DNA from 2 places in the Spirillospora sp. NPDC048911 genome. Region 2 is predicted to be linked to the other one. Evidence: riboswitches for the same ligand, from Rfam matches in the RefSeq annotation. Region 2 holds a riboswitch; the other holds the start of a gene.

Region 1 (7,322 bases), on a different contig from region 2:
GCCGCAGCGCGGGCTTCTGGCTCACGACGCCCGCCGCGTACGTGACCGCGGCGAGGAGGCACAGCCCGACGCCGAGGAGCGAGGAACTCCCGCCGTCGGACATCGAGACGCCGACGACGGCGGCACCGGCGAACGAGACGGCCATTCCGGCCAGCAGCCGGGGCGGGAAGCCCTCCTTGAGGAGCCAGCCGCCCAGGAGCGCGATCAGGATCGGCCCGACGTTGACCAGCAGGGCCGCGGTGCCCGCGTCCACCTCCTGCTCGCCCCAGTTGAGCGCGACCATGTAGAGGCCGAACCAGAGGAGCCCGGAGGCGAGGATCCCGGGCCAGGCGGCGCGCGGCGGAAAACCCTCCCGCCGCGCCAGGCAGATGACGCCGAGCGCGATCGAGCCGGCCAGGAGGCGGCCGAGCGCCAGCGCCCCCGGGCTGTAGTCCTGCCCGGCGCTGCGGATGGCGACGAAGGCCGAGGCCCACAGGACGACCGTGACGGTCGCGGCCGCGATGGCGAGGCGTTCGGCTCCCGGTCGAGCCGCCTTGACGTGATCCATACGCTGAACCTTAGGTAGGGGACACTTCCACGAACACCGAAGGATGGCCGGTGGTTGCGGTGCTGGTCAGGCCAGTTTTGTGGCCCGCTACCGTTCAGGTCCAGTGATTATTTCTTCACGTGGATGATTAGCGTTGCTTCACTGAGTCGCGTCACTCGGGACGGCTCATTCCCTCCCACGGCGAGGACGCCCGGGCGTAGCGGCGCTTGGGGATGCGGCCCGCCAGCCGGGCGAGACGGCCGCCCTCGACGGCATGCCTCATCGCGGCGGCCATCATGGTGGGGGACTGGGCCCGCGTGACGGCGGTCGCGAGGAGGACGGCGTCGCAGCCGAGCTCCATCGCCAGCGCGGCGTCGCTCGCGGTTCCGAGCCCGGCGTCCAGAATGATCGGCACGTTCGCCCGTTCGACGATCAGCTCGATGTTGTGCGGGTTGCGGATGCCGAGGCCGGAGCCGATCGGCGAGCCCAGCGGCATGACGGCCGCGCAGCCCAGCTGCTCCAGCCGGCGGGCCAGCACCGGGTCGTCGTTGGTGTAGGCCATCACCGTGAAGCCGTCGTCGACCAGCTGCTCGGCGGCCTCGACCAGCTCGATCGGGTCGGGCAGGAGCGTGTGCTCGTCCGCGATGACCTCCAGCTTGACCAGATCGGTCTCCAGCGCCTCGCGGGCGAGCTTGGCGGTCAGCACGGCCTCGCCCGCCGTGAAGCACCCGGCCGTGTTGGGCAGCACCTTGATGCCGCAGTCGCGCAGGACGTCCAGCACCGATCCGCGCGCCGCCGGGTCGACGCGGCGCATCGCGACCGTGGTGAGCTCCGTGCCGGAGGCGACGAGCGCCTCGCGCAGCACGTGCATGCTCGGCGCGCCGCCGGTGCCCATGATCAGGCGGGAGCCGAACCCCTCGCCCCCGATGACCAGCCGCTCGGCGTCCACAGCCGCGTCGACGGCCGCGTTGTTCGTGCTCATCCTCAGCCTCCCTGCACGGCGGTCAGCACCTCGAGCCGATCCGCGTCCCGTACCGTCGTCGCGTCCCACTCGGAGCGGCGGACGACCTCGTCGTTGAGCGCCGCGGCCACCCCGGACCCGGCCGTGGTGACGGTGGCGACCACCTCGGCGACGCTCGTGCCCGCCGGCAGCTCGCGCGCCTCGCCGTTGACGATGACCTTCACGATGGGACCACCTCGAAACGCTCCGGAGTGAACGGCCTGCCGACGTCCGGCACCGTGCCGTCCAGCAGTACCTCGGTGAGAATGTCCGCGCTGACCGGGGTGAGCAGGATCCCGTTGCGGAAGTGCCCGGTGCCGAGGACGAGGCCGGGCAGCGCGCTCGGGCCCATCACCGGCGCGTTGTCCGGCGAGCCGGGCCGCAGCCCCGCGGTGACCTCGGCGAACTCCAGCTCGGTGATGCCGGGCAGCAGCTCGCGGGCGTCGCGGAGCAGCTCCCACAGTCCACCGGCGGTGACGCGGGTGTCGAAGCCCAGCTCCTCCTGGGTGGCGCCGATCACGATCTCCCCGTCCGCGCGCGGCACGAGATAGATCGAGGAGCCCTTCACCAGGCCGCGGGTGGATCGCCGGAGGAACGGCACGCGGGTGCGGAGGCGGATCACCTGGCCCTTGACCGGCCGCACGGCGGGAACGGTCCCAGGAGGCAGGCCGTCGAGATCACCCGACCAGGGACCGGCGGCCAGCAGAACCTTCGCGCCCCGCACCTCCGAGCCGTCCGCCAGCCGCACGCCCGTGGCCGTGTCGTTCTCGACGATGAGGCCGGTGGCCCGCTGCCGTACGAGCCGCACGCCCAGCTTGTCGCCGGCGGCCTGTAGCGCCGGAGTGAGGCGCCGCGGGTCGATCGAGCCGTCCGCGGGCGCCAGCAGCCCGCCGCGCACGCCCGGCGCGAGCATCGGCTCGGCCTTGCGGCACTCGCGGCCCGTGAGCGCCTCGGCGGGGATGCCCAGCGACTCCTGGAAGCGCCGCAGATCGTTCAGATAGCCGAGGTCGTCGGAGTCGAACGCGACCTCCAGGATGCCGTCGGTGCGGTGGCCGGTGTCGTGGCCCGTCAGCTCCTCCAGCTCGGCGACGAACGCCGCGTACCGGTCCCTGGAGGCGAGCCCCAGGCGCAGCAGCGGCTCCTCGCCGTACGTCAGCTCGCTGACGGGGGTCAGCATCCCGGCGGCGACGGCGGAGGCGCCGCTCGCCGGATCGGGATCGACCAGGGTGACGGCGGCGCCGCGGGCGGCGGCACGCCAGGCGGTGGCGAGGCCGATGACCCCGGCCCCAACGATCACTACGTCCATCGCGCTCCCTTCGCCGGCATGATCCGGATCAGGTCGTGGCGGTCGGCGGCCCATGCGCCCGGTGATCGATCAATCGACTACCGGCCTCAGCCGCCCTCTCAGCCCGGTCGAACCAGACTCCCGCGATTGCCTTCCCACAGCGCCCCGCCCAGCCACCCTGCCAACGGACGAGCTGCGCTCGGCTGCCCTTGCAGCCTACGTCTTCCTGCATCTATGCATATGTCTGGACACCCGTCCATTTGTCCTTGAGGGGCCCCGGCTAGGGTGTGCGCTCATGGACAGAGTGGTCGTCGCGGGCGGCGGGCTGGCGGGCGTTCGGGCCGTGGAGGCCCTGCGGAGCAAGGGGTACGAGGGCGAGCTGACCCTCGTCTCGGCCGAACGGCACCGGCCGTACGACCGGCCACCGCTGTCGAAGGCGGTCCTCGCCGGCGACACCGACGACACCACGGTCGACGCCGCCTGGGACGCGCTGCGCTGCCGGCTGTTGCTCGGCGAGCGGGCCACGGCGCTGCGCCTGGACGCCGGGAGCGGCGGGACGGTCGCGACCACGGCGGGCGACCTGCCGTTCGACGGGCTCGTCATCGCCACCGGCGCGACCCCGATCACGCTCCCCGGCGACGGGCCACAGCACGTGCTGCGCACCATCGACGACGCCCGCCGCCTGCGCGCCGGGCTGGTCGAGGGCGCCCGCGTCGTCATCGTCGGCGCCGGCTGGATCGGCGCCGAGGTCGCGACCACCGCCGCCAAGAAGGGCTGTGCGGTCACGGTGGTCGAGGCCGCGGACGCGCCGCTGGCGAACGCGCTCGGCCCCGAGGTCGGCGGCCTGACCGCGCGCTGGTACGCCGAGGCCGGGATCGACCTGCGCACCGGCGTCAAGGTCGCGGCCATCGAGCACGGCCGCCTCCTGCTGGCCGACGGCGACCAGGTGCCGGCCGACGAGATCGTCGTGGGCGTCGGCGTCCGGCCCGAGGTGGGCTGGCTGGCGGGCTCCGGGCTGGAGATCGAGCGCGGCGTCGTGACGGACGCGTCGCTGCGCACGAGCCGCCCCGAGATCGTCGCGGTCGGCGACTGCGCCGCCTGGTGGTCGGAACGGTACGGCCGCAGGCTGCTCGTCGAGCACTGGGACACGGCCCTCAACGCGCCGGAGGTGGCCGCCGCGACCCTGCTCGGCCAGGAGGCCGCCTACGACGCCGCGCCGTACTTCTGGTCCGAGCAGTTCGGGAAGATGGTGCAGTACGCGGGCTACCACGCGGCGGCCGAGAGCATGGTGTTCCGGGGCGATCCGGCCGCGGACAAGTGGGCGGTGTGCTGGCTCACCGGCGACCGCCTGGACGCGATCCTCACCGTGGACAGACCGCGTGACCTGGTGCAGGCCAGGCGCGTCATCGCCGCCGGCACGCCGGTCGACCCCCGGGCCATGGCCGATCCGGACGTGCCCGTTCGCCAGGCGGTGAAAACCTGAGGGTTTGACCCATCCGTGCGCGTGGTAGGCAGGTGGCGTGACGCAGATGCACGCAACCGTCGACAATGCTCTCGACTCGCGGACCGATGCCCTGGTGGGGGAGTGGCTCACCCTGAACGAGGCGACCGAGCGCCTCGGCATCAAGGTCAACCGCACCAAGCAGCTCCTCAGCGAACGCAGGCTCCTGGCCGTGCGGCGGGAGGGGAGCCCCGCGGTGCCCGCGGCCTTCATCAAGGACGGCCAGGTCATCAAGGGCCTGTCCGGCACGCTGACGCTGCTCTCCGACGCCGGCTTCGACGACGTCGAGACGCTGCGGTGGCTGTTCACCGCGGACGACACGCTGCCGGGCACGCCGGTCCAGGCGCTCAGCGAGAACCGGGGGACCGAGGTGCGCAGGCGCGCGCAGGCGCTCGCGTTCTGACGACGGTTCCGCCGCCCGACAACACCGAAAATCGAGAAGAAAGTCCGACGTGACAGGATTGCGGGGTCACGCGGGGGACGTCCGTGTGGCCCCGCGTCCACGTCCGAGGAAGGAACCGGCCCGCACCGTGTCCAGGCACCTGCTCTCCGATCGCGCGGTCACCCTGCGAGCCCGGCTCAGCCGCGCGCGCCTCTATCTCTGCACCGACGCCCGCGAGCGCCAGGGAGACCTGCCGGAGTTCCTCGACGCCGTCCTGGCGAACGGGGTGGACATCGTCCAGCTCCGCCAGAAGGGCCTGGAGGCACGGCAGGAGATCGAGCACCTGCGGGTCTTCCGGGCCGCCTGCGACCGGCACGGCGCCCTGCTGGCCGTCAACGACCGCGCCGACATCGCGCAGACCGTGCACGCCGACGTGCTGCACCTGGGCCAGGACGACCTGCCCGTCCCGGCGGCGCGCGCCATCGCGGGCGAGGACCTCCTGATCGGCCGGTCCACCCACTCCGACGAGCAGGCCGCTGCCGCCGCCGCGGAGCCCGGCGTCGACTACTTCTGCGCGGGCCCGGTCTGGCCGACCCCGACCAAGCCCGGCCGCGAGGCGCCGGGGCCCAAGCTGCTGGAGTACGTGGCGGCGCAGCGGGAGGGGCGGGCCTGGTTCGCGATCGGCGGGATCGACCTCGGCAACCTCGACCAGGTGCTCGCCACCGGCGCGCGCCGCGTCGTGGTCGTCCGGGCGCTCACCGAGGCCGCCGACCCCGGCGCCGCGGCGGCCGAGTTCGCGCGGCGGCTCCCGCCCGCGGACTGAATGATCCGTTCACCCGGCCGACGCCGGGGGCCGGCCCGGAGCAGGTCGCGGCATGCCCCAGAATGGGGGCATGAGTTTGGGACCCGACGACGATCGGCCGGTCGACCTGGCCGACGACGACCTGGAGATCCTGCCGGACCAGACGTCGGACGACACCGACACCGGCTGGGGCGAGTGGCGCGGCGGCGGCAGCGACGACGACCGCCTGCTGGAGGAGCGCCCGCCGCACTGGTGACCGGGCGGCGGCCCTGGAGCGGCCGCGGAGCCGCCTCTACAGCAGCCCGATGAGGAAGCCCGCCGCCATCACGGCCGCGAGGGCGACCATCATGCGCCAGCGGTAGGCGGGGATGCGCTTGGGCTTCGGCTTGGGCTGCGGCGTCTCGTCGCCGCGCAGCGCCCGGACGATCTGCCCGGCCTTCGGGCGGGCGGCCGGGTTCTTGTCGAGGCACCGGGCGACCAGGTCGCGCATCGGGCCGTCCAGCTCGCCGAGATCGGGCCGCCGCGTGGTGACCCGGCGCATCACGGCCGCGCTCGCGCCGGTGCCGAAGGGCGGCCGCCCCGTGGCGGCGAACACCATCGTGGCGCCCCAGGAGAAGACGTCGGCGGGCGGCCCGACGGGCTCGTCCTCGATCTGCTCGGGCGCCATGTAGGCGGGGGTGCCGACCGGGCCGGTGGTGATCGGCGTCGCGTCCGGGATCCGGGCGATGCCGAAGTCGATGACCTTGGCCCCGTCCGGGCCGAGCAGCACGTTGCCGGGCTTGAAGTCGCGGTGCACGACGCCCGCCCGGTGGATCGCGGCCAGCGCGCCCGCGGTGCGCAGCGCCAGCCGGTGCAGCTGCGGCTCCGGCAGCGGGCCGTCCTCGTCGACGACGTGCTGGAGCGACGGGCCCTCGACGTACTCGCTGACGATGTAGGGGCGGTCGCCGGTCACGTCGGCGTCCAGCACCCGGGCCGTGTGCCGGTTGGCCACCTGGAGGGCGGCGTCGACCTCCTTGCCGAACCGGCTGCGCGCCCGCTGCCCGGCGGCGGCGCCACCGCGCAGCAGCTTGACGGTCACGAGCTCGCCGTCATCGGCGCGGCCGAGATAGACCACGCCCTGGCCGCCCTCACCGAGGCGGCCGAGCAGCTCGTAGTCGCCGACGCGACGCGGATCGTCCGGCCCCAGCGGCCGGTCGTGGCGGGACGGACGCGGAAGCGTCCTCCCTTGGAGGGAATCATGCGGCACTGGGGGGCTCCGGCTCGGCGGGGACGAGTTATGGATTGCCTCATTTGTACCGCGCGCGGCCGACAGCCGGGCGGGTATCTCGGATCTTCCTGGTCAGGCGCCCCGGCAGGCGGCTCCGCCCTGGCCGAACGAGCCGTTCAGGGCGATGTCCCGGGAGGACTCGCCGACCATCACCTTGTAGCAGCCCGGGGCGACCTTCCAGCTGCTTGACGACTCGTTCCAGTAGGCGAGGGAACGCGGCGTCAGAGGGAACGTGACGCGAGTGCTCGCGCCAGGGGCGAGCGAGACCTTGCGGTAACCCTTCAGCTGCCGTGGCGGTTGCGGGACGTCCACGCCTGGGGACGGCAGACCGAGGTAGAGCTGCGGTACGGCGATGCCGGGGCGTGAGCCGGTGTTCGTCACGGTGACCTGGACGGCGGCAGGGCTCACGGAGAGGCCGCTGTAACGGAAGCGGGTGTAGGAGAGGCCGTGACCGAACGGGAAGCGCGGCGCGATCCCCTTGGCGTCGTAGTGCCGGTACCCGACGAAGACGCCCTCGGAGAACGTCACGGTCCTGTTCACACCTGGGAATTGCGCCGGA
Region 2 (7,322 bases):
GTACGCCTCGGCCTCGATCACGCACTCGTCGCCGACGACCGCGCCCTCCTCGACGCGGGCGCCCGCCATGATGTCGGTGTTCTTGCCGATCACGCAGCCGCGCAGGTTGGTGGACGGGGCGATGAAGACGTTGTCGTGGACGACGGCGCGGTGCAGGAACGCGCCCTCCTTGACGACCACGTTGCTGCCCAGCACGGTGAACTCGCGCAGCTCGACGCCCGCCTCGACCTTGGCGTAGTCGCCGATGTAGAGCGGGCCCTTCAGGATCGCCTCCGGGTCGACCTCGGCCCCTTCGGCGATCCACACGCCCGGCATGACCTCGAACGCGTCCAGGTCGACGTCGACCTTGCCCGAGAGCATGTCGGCCTGGGCCTTGAGATAGCTCTCGTGGGTGCCGACGTCCTCCCAGTAACAGTCGGCGATGTACCCGTAGAGCGGGGCTCCCTCGGCGAGCAGCTTGGGGAACACGTCTCCCGACCAGTCGACCGACTCGCCCGCGGCGACATGGTCGAGGACCTCGGGCTCCATCACGTAGATGCCGGTGTTGACGGTGTCGGAGAAGACCTGGCCCCACGTCGGCTTCTCCAGGAAGCGCTGGATACGGCAGTCGTCGTCCACGATGATGATCCCGAACTCCAGCGGGTTGGGCACCCGCTTGAGCCCGATGGTGACCAGCGCGCCGTTGCGCTCGTGGAAGCGCACCATGTCGGTCAGGTCGATGTCGGTGAGCGCGTCCCCGGAGATCACCAGGAACCGGTCGTCGCGCAGCGCCTCCTCGGCGTTCTTGACGCTGCCGGCCGTGCCGAGCGGCATCTCCTCGGTGGCGTAGCTCAGCGACATGCCGAGCTCCTCGCCGTCGCCGAAGTAGTTGCGGATCAGCGCCGCGAGGAACTGCACGGTGACGACGGTCTCGGTCAGCCCGTGCCGCTTGAGCAGGCGCAGCACGTGTTCCATGATCGGCCGGTTGATGACGGGGAGCAGGGGCTTGGGCTGGTTGGCGGTCATCGGACGCAGCCGCGTCCCCTCTCCGCCCGCCATCACAACGGCCTTCATCGGGGGGCCTCCGCTCCCTTCTGAGCGCCGGCCGACGGACCCGGATCGGGGGGCGAGGCACGGCCGGCCAGCACCAACTGCCGTGCCTGCACCCAGTAGAGGACCGCCGCCCACCAGTAGAGGACGGTGCCCCAGATGGCGAACGACCAGCCGACGACCTTCGCCGTGGTGGCCACGGCGCCGTCGTGGTCCCCCAGAAGCAGCAGCGGAAACGCGTAGAGCAGGCACATCGTGCCCGCCTTGCCCACGAAGTGCACCGGCAGCGTCCCGCCATAGCCGAGGCGCCGCACGATCGGCACGATCGGCGTGATCGCCACCTCCCGGGCGACCAGCAGCACGATCAGCCACACCGGGATGATCTCGCGGACCGTCAGCCCGATGAGCGTGGCGAGGATGTAGAGCCGGTCGGCCGCCGGATCGAGCACGGTGCCGAGCCTGCTCGTCTGGTCGAGGGCCCGCGCGAGCTTGCCGTCCAGCCAGTCCGACAGGCCGGCGAAGACCAGCAGGCCCAGCGCCCACCAGTCGGCCTCGGCCAGGACCAGCCACAGGAAGAGCGGCACTCCGAGCAGCCGCGCGAAGCTCAGGATGTTGGGCACCGTCCAGATCCGGTCCGGCGCCTCGCCCGTCCCGGCGCCCGGATCCCTGCCCACCTCAGCGCTCACCGACGCGTCACACCTCCGCTCCTGCCAATGATCCTGACCCTATCGGTAAGGGTTTGAAAGCCCCCCGATAGCGTCCCGGCATGAGATGGACGCTGCACGGCGAGCGGGCCCTTTACGAGAGCCCCTGGATGGATGTACGGCTGGCCGACGTCGAGCTGCCCGACGGGCGCCGGTTCGACCACCATCTGCTGCGGATCCGGCCCGCCGCCGCGGTGGTCGCGCTCGACGCGCGGGACCGGGTCCTGCTGATCTGGCGGCACCGGTTCATCACCGACCAGTGGGGCTGGGAGATCCCGGGCGGCCGGGTCGAGGAGGGCGAGGACCCCGCCGAGACCGCCGCGCGCGAGCTGATCGAGGAGACGGGCTGGCGGGCGGGCCCGATCCGCCATCTGCTGGACGTCCGCCCCTCCCCGGGAATTCACGATGGTGTTCATCACATCTTCCGGGCGGACGGGGCCGTGCGGATCGGGGAGCCCACCGACGTCGAGGCCGAGCGGATCGAATGGGTGCCCCTGTCGTCGACACGCGACCTGATCACGCGCGGTGACATCGGGCAGGCTTCTACGATGGCGGCACTGCTGTACCTCGCCGCCGGAGGCCCCGCGTGACCACGCCCATCCCCGCGCCCATTCCCAAGGCCGAACTCCATGTGCACATCGAGGGAACGCTCGAACCCGAGCACGCGTTCGCCCTCGCCGCGCGCAACGGGATCAGGTTGCTGCGGTTCCGGACTCCGGAGGATCTGCGGGCGGCCTACGTCTTCGACGATCTGCAGACGTTCCTCGACCTCTACTACGAGCTGATGGTGGTCCTGCGCACCGAACAGGACTTCGAGGAGCTCGCCGACGCCTACCTGGCGCGGGCCGCGGCGCAGGGCGTCCGGTACGCCGAGATCTTCTTCGACCCGCAGGCGCACACGGCGCGCGGCGTGCCGATCGGGACGGTCATGGCCGGTCTCGGCCGCGCGCTGGCCGCCGCGCCCGCCCGGCACGGCGTCACCGCGCGGCTGATCATGTGCTTCCTGCGGGACGAGTCCGCGGCGTCGGCGCTGGAGACGTTCGAGAGCGCGCGGCCGTGGTTCGGGGAGCCGATCATCGGGGTGGGGCTGGACTCGGCGGAGCTCGGCAATCCGCCGGGCAAGTTCCGGGAGGTCTTCGGCCTCGCCCAGGAGGCGGGGCTGCGGCGTGTCGCGCACGCGGGCGAGGAGGCGCCGCCCGAGTACATCTGGGAGGCGCTGGACGTGCTCGGCGTGGAGCGGATCGACCACGGCAACAGCTGCCTTTCCGATCTGCGGCTCGTCGACCGCCTGGTCGACGAGCAGGTGCCGCTGACCGTCTGCCCGGTGTCGAACGTGCTCCTGCAGAACGAGGACTCGCTCTACGAGCATCCTCTGCCGATACTGCTGGACGCGGGGCTCCTGGTGACGGTCAACTCCGATGACCCGGCCTTTTTCGGCGGTTACGTGGGCGACGTCTTCGACGCGGTGCGGAACGAGCCCGAGCTCCGGGTCGGCCTGACCGAGCTCCGGCGGCTGGCGGCCAACTCGTTCAAGGCCGCCTTCCTCTCCGACGAGGAGCGCCAGGCCTACCTCAAGGAAGTGAAGAACTACCGCTTCGCGTGACGGGCGCCTCGGTGTCCGGCGGGTTCATCGGCAGGGTGGCGGTGACGGCGAAGCCGCCGCCGGCCGCCCGGCCGGTCCGCACGGTCCCGCCCACGCTGCGGGCCCGCTCGGTCATGCCGAGGATGCCGAAGCCCTCGCCGCCGCCCTCGCCCGGGCCGCGGCCGTCGTCGGTCACCGTCAGCCGGAGCTCGCCGTCCGCCCGGACGAGGCGGATCTCGACCGCGCTCGCCCCGGCGTGCTTGATGACGTTGGTCAGGGCCTCCTGCACGATCCGGTGGACGACGATCCCGACCTCGGGGGCGGGCTCTCCCGTCCCCACATCCGTGAGACGGGCGTCGAGCCCGGCGGCCCGCACCGCGTTCGCGAGCTCGCCGAGGCCGTCCAGCCCGGCCGCCAGCTCGCTCGGCGCCCCCGGCACACCCGGCGCGTCGGTCCGCCGCAGGATCTGGAGCGTGGCGCGGACCTCCGCGCGCGCGTCGCGGCAGGTCGCGGCGATCGATTCGAGCGTCCCGGCGAGCTCGGCCCGGTCCAGCGGCCGGTCGCCCGCCACCCGGTGCGCGGCCGCCCCGGCCTGGACGCCGATCACGGTGATGGTGTGCGCGAGCAGGTCGTGCAGGTCGCGGGCGATGCGCAGGCGCTCCTCGGCGACCCGCCGCAGCGCCTCCTCCTCGCGGGTGCGCTCGGCGGTCTCGGCCCGTTCGAGGATCGCCGCGACCCGCGCCCGGTGCACCCGCCAGGCCTGGACCCCGACGATCACGCCGACGATCGCCTCCAGCGCGCCGATCTGCTCCAGGCCGCTGCTCCCGCCCGCGCGCATCGCGAACGTGACCGCGCAGATCGTCAAGATCACGCACAGCGTCGTGAGGACCGCCCGGACCCTGCGGCCCAGAAAGGCGTAGGTGACCAGCGCGAGCACCTCTGAGGGCACGACCGTGTGATGCTGGTACGAGAGCACGTGGAACGGCAGGATCAGCGCGGTGAAGGCCAGCAGCACGGCCCCCGGCCATCGCCGCCGCCAGGCCAGCGGCACGTGCAGGGCGATCAGGAGCAGCACCCCCCCGGCGTCCAGGGGACGGTCCCCCGGCCAGGCCAGCGTCGCCGCCAGCGCGCCCCCCGCCAGGACGGCCGCGATCAGGCCGTCCGTCACCTCCGGCCGCAGCCGGCCCACGATCACCACGTTCCCTACCGTAACGGAATCCCGCCATGGTCTTCGGCCGGGTGCGCGGAACCGGCCATACCTCACCGGCGGCGGTTGCGGCAACGGGGGGACGCCGGGTTAGCGTCGGGCACGACAGATCGCGGGGGCCCGGCGAACCGGGCTGAGATAGCGGCTGGGACGGCCGCTGACCGCTGGAACCTGACCGGGTAATGCCGGCGTAGGGAGAGATCGAGTCGTCATGAACGACACCGCTGTTTCACATGCCCGCAAGGCCTACCTCCTGGGATCGCGACCGGACCTGCGGGTGCCCGTGCGCGAGGTGCCGCTGACCAACGGCGACACCGTGGTCCTGTACGACACGTCCGGGCCGTACACCGACGCCGCGCACGAGACCGACGTGCGGCGGGGGCTGCCCGCGCCGCGCGCCGGGTGGATCGCCGAGCGCGGCGACACCGCCGAGTACGAGGGCCGCGCGCTCCGTCCCGAGGACGACGGCCGCAAGTCCACCGATCCGTTGCGCGACCAGGCCGCCTTCCCCGCGCGCAGGCCGCGCGAGGCGACGGGCGGGCCGGTGACGCAGCGCGCGTACGCGCGGCGCGGGGAGATCACCCCGGAGATGGAGTACGTGGCGCTGCGGGAGGGCGCCGCCCCGGAGTTCGTCCGCGACGAGCTCGCGGCGGGCCGGGCGGTGCTGCCCGCCAACGTCAACCATCCCGAGCTCGAACCGATGATCATCGGCCGGAACTTCCTCGTGAAGGTCAACGCCAACATCGGCAACTCGGCGGTGTCGTCCTCCATCGAGGACGAGGTGGCGAAGATGACGTGGGCCGCCCGCTGGGGCGCCGACACCATCATGGATCTCTCGACGGGGCGCGACATCCACACGACGCGCGAGTGGATCCTGCGCAACTCCCCCGTCCCGGTCGGCACGGTGCCGCTCTACCAGGCGCTGGAGAAGGTGGGCGGCGATCCGGCGGCGCTCGGCTTCGAGGTCTTCCGCGACACCGTGATCGAGCAGGCGGAGCAGGGCGTCGACTACATGACCGTCCACGCCGGGGTGCTGCGCTCGTACGTGCCGCTCACGGCGCGGCGCAAGACCGGCATCGTGTCGCGGGGCGGGTCGATCATGGCGGCCTGGTGCCAGGCCCACCGCGAGGAGAACTTCCTCTACACGCGGTTCCGCGAGCTCTGCGAGATCTTCGCCGCGTACGACATCACGTGGTCGCTCGGCGACGGGCTGCGTCCCGGCTCCATCGCCGACGCCAACGACGAGGCGCAGTTCGCCGAGCTGCGCACGCAGGGCGAGCTCACGAGGATCGCCGCGGAGTACGGCACGCAGGTGATGAACGAGGGCCCCGGCCACGTCCCGATGCACAAGATCAAGGAGAACGTCGACCGGCAGCGGGAGTGGTGCGACGGGGCGCCGTTCTACACGCTCGGCCCGCTGACCACCGACATCGCGCCCGGCCACGACCACATCACCTCGGCGATCGGCGCCGCGATGATCGGCTGGTACGGCACCGCGATGCTCTGCTACGTCACGCCCAAGGAGCATCTCGGCCTGCCGGACCGCGACGACGTCAAGGCCGGCGTCATCGCCTACAAGATCGCGGCGCACGCGGCCGACCTGGCCAAGGGGCATCCGGGTGCGCAGGCGCGGGACGACGCGCTGTCGGACGCGCGGTTCGAGTTCCGCTGGGAGGACCAGTTCGAGCTCTCGCTGGACCCGGACACGGCTCGCTCGTTCCACGACGAGACGCTGCCCGCCGAGCCGGCCAAGACCGCGCATTTCTGCTCGATGTGCGGCCCGCACTTCTGCTCGATGCGGATCTCGCAGGACGTGCGCCGGCAGGCCGAAGGCGAGCGGGCCTATCTCCCGGTCATACCCGCCGACGGCTGAGACCCGGTGGGCCGCGCCCAGGCGATCACGTTGCGGGTGTAGCTGCGGCGGGCCCGGTCGAACGGGCCGCCGCAGGTGATCAGGCGCAGGCCGGCATGGTCCAGGTCGCCGTACACGCGGGCGGTCGGGAAGCGTGCCTTGGGCACCTCCTCCACCGAGGTGATCCGGAACCGCACGGCCCGGCCGTCCGCGCGGATCACGCGGACGCCGTCCCCGGGGCGCAGCGTCCCGAGCCGGTAGAACACGCCCGGCCCGCCGCGCCCGGAGTCCACGTGGCCGAGGAGCACGGCGGGCCCGCGCTCCCCAGGCGCGGGGCCGTACCGGTACCAGCCCACCTCGTGGACCCGCGAGAGCGGCGGCACCTGGACCGTGCCGTCGCGGCGCAGTCCCACCGGCCCCACCGGGGCGGTCACGCCGAGCCTGTCGATGACGATCCGGACCGGCCGCCGCCCATCGCCCAGCGCCGCCTCGGACGGAGGGGGAGAGGGGGAGGTCCCCGCCGGGCCGGGGCGGGCGGCGGGAACGGTCGCGGAGGCGGCGGGGGCGGCGGGGTGCGGCGCCCCGTCCGGCCGGGTGGCCGCCAGCCAGGCGATGCCCGAACCCGCCGCCGCGATGACGACCGCCGCGCCGGCGCCGATGCGGCGTGACCGTCTCATCGGCCGGCCAGCACCTCGCCGAAGCCCGTCGCCGCCGCGCCCGCCGGCACCTTGCGCGTCTGCGTCCCGTGGCGGGGCTGGGCCTTGCGCAACGGCGGGCCCTTCCGCTGCGCGGGCGGCGCGGGAGGCGCGACCACGGTGAACGTGTCGGTGTCGGTCGCCGGCCGCTTCTTCACGTACGCGCCAGGAGCCCTGCACGCGCCGCGCACGGTGTAGGTCCCCGGCTTGATCGCGGGGTCGAGCCGGGGGCTGAACGACAGGTTCTGCCGGG

Evidence for each region. Region 2 has a riboswitch for thiamine pyrophosphate ahead of thiC (phosphomethylpyrimidine synthase ThiC). Riboswitches for the same ligand answer to the same signal wherever they lie in the genome.
Region 1: it holds a riboswitch for thiamine pyrophosphate, as region 2 does, so the genes downstream of both, thiO (glycine oxidase ThiO) here and thiC (phosphomethylpyrimidine synthase ThiC) in region 2, are expected to answer to the same signal.

Annotation. Positions count from the first base shown of each region.
Region 1 is NZ_JBICUD010000002.1:1,117,049-1,124,370, forward strand. Features, by position in the region: gene ACGFNU_RS12480 (DMT family transporter) at 1-547, opposite strand, end outside; gene ACGFNU_RS12485 (thiazole synthase) at 699-1,508, opposite strand; gene thiS (sulfur carrier protein ThiS) at 1,511-1,711, opposite strand; gene thiO (glycine oxidase ThiO) at 1,708-2,832, opposite strand; TPP riboswitch at 2,821-2,966, opposite strand; gene ACGFNU_RS12500 (NAD(P)/FAD-dependent oxidoreductase) at 3,107-4,294, shown strand; gene ACGFNU_RS12505 (Rv2175c family DNA-binding protein) at 4,341-4,715, shown strand; gene thiE (thiamine phosphate synthase) at 4,843-5,517, shown strand; gene ACGFNU_RS12515 (hypothetical protein) at 5,588-5,752, shown strand; gene ACGFNU_RS12520 (serine/threonine-protein kinase) at 5,789-6,742, opposite strand; gene ACGFNU_RS12525 (beta-glucosidase) at 6,836-7,322, opposite strand, start outside.
Region 2 is NZ_JBICUD010000004.1:706,051-713,372, forward strand. Features, by position in the region: gene ACGFNU_RS21940 (sugar phosphate nucleotidyltransferase) at 1-1,053, opposite strand, end outside; gene ACGFNU_RS21945 (CDP-alcohol phosphatidyltransferase family protein) at 1,050-1,715, opposite strand; gene ACGFNU_RS21950 (NUDIX hydrolase) at 1,796-2,323, shown strand; gene ACGFNU_RS21955 (adenosine deaminase) at 2,320-3,336, shown strand; gene ACGFNU_RS21960 (sensor histidine kinase) at 3,305-4,513, opposite strand; TPP riboswitch at 4,625-4,738, shown strand; gene thiC (phosphomethylpyrimidine synthase ThiC) at 4,734-6,395, shown strand; gene ACGFNU_RS21970 (class F sortase) at 6,365-7,051, opposite strand; gene ACGFNU_RS21975 (hypothetical protein) at 7,048-7,322, opposite strand, start outside.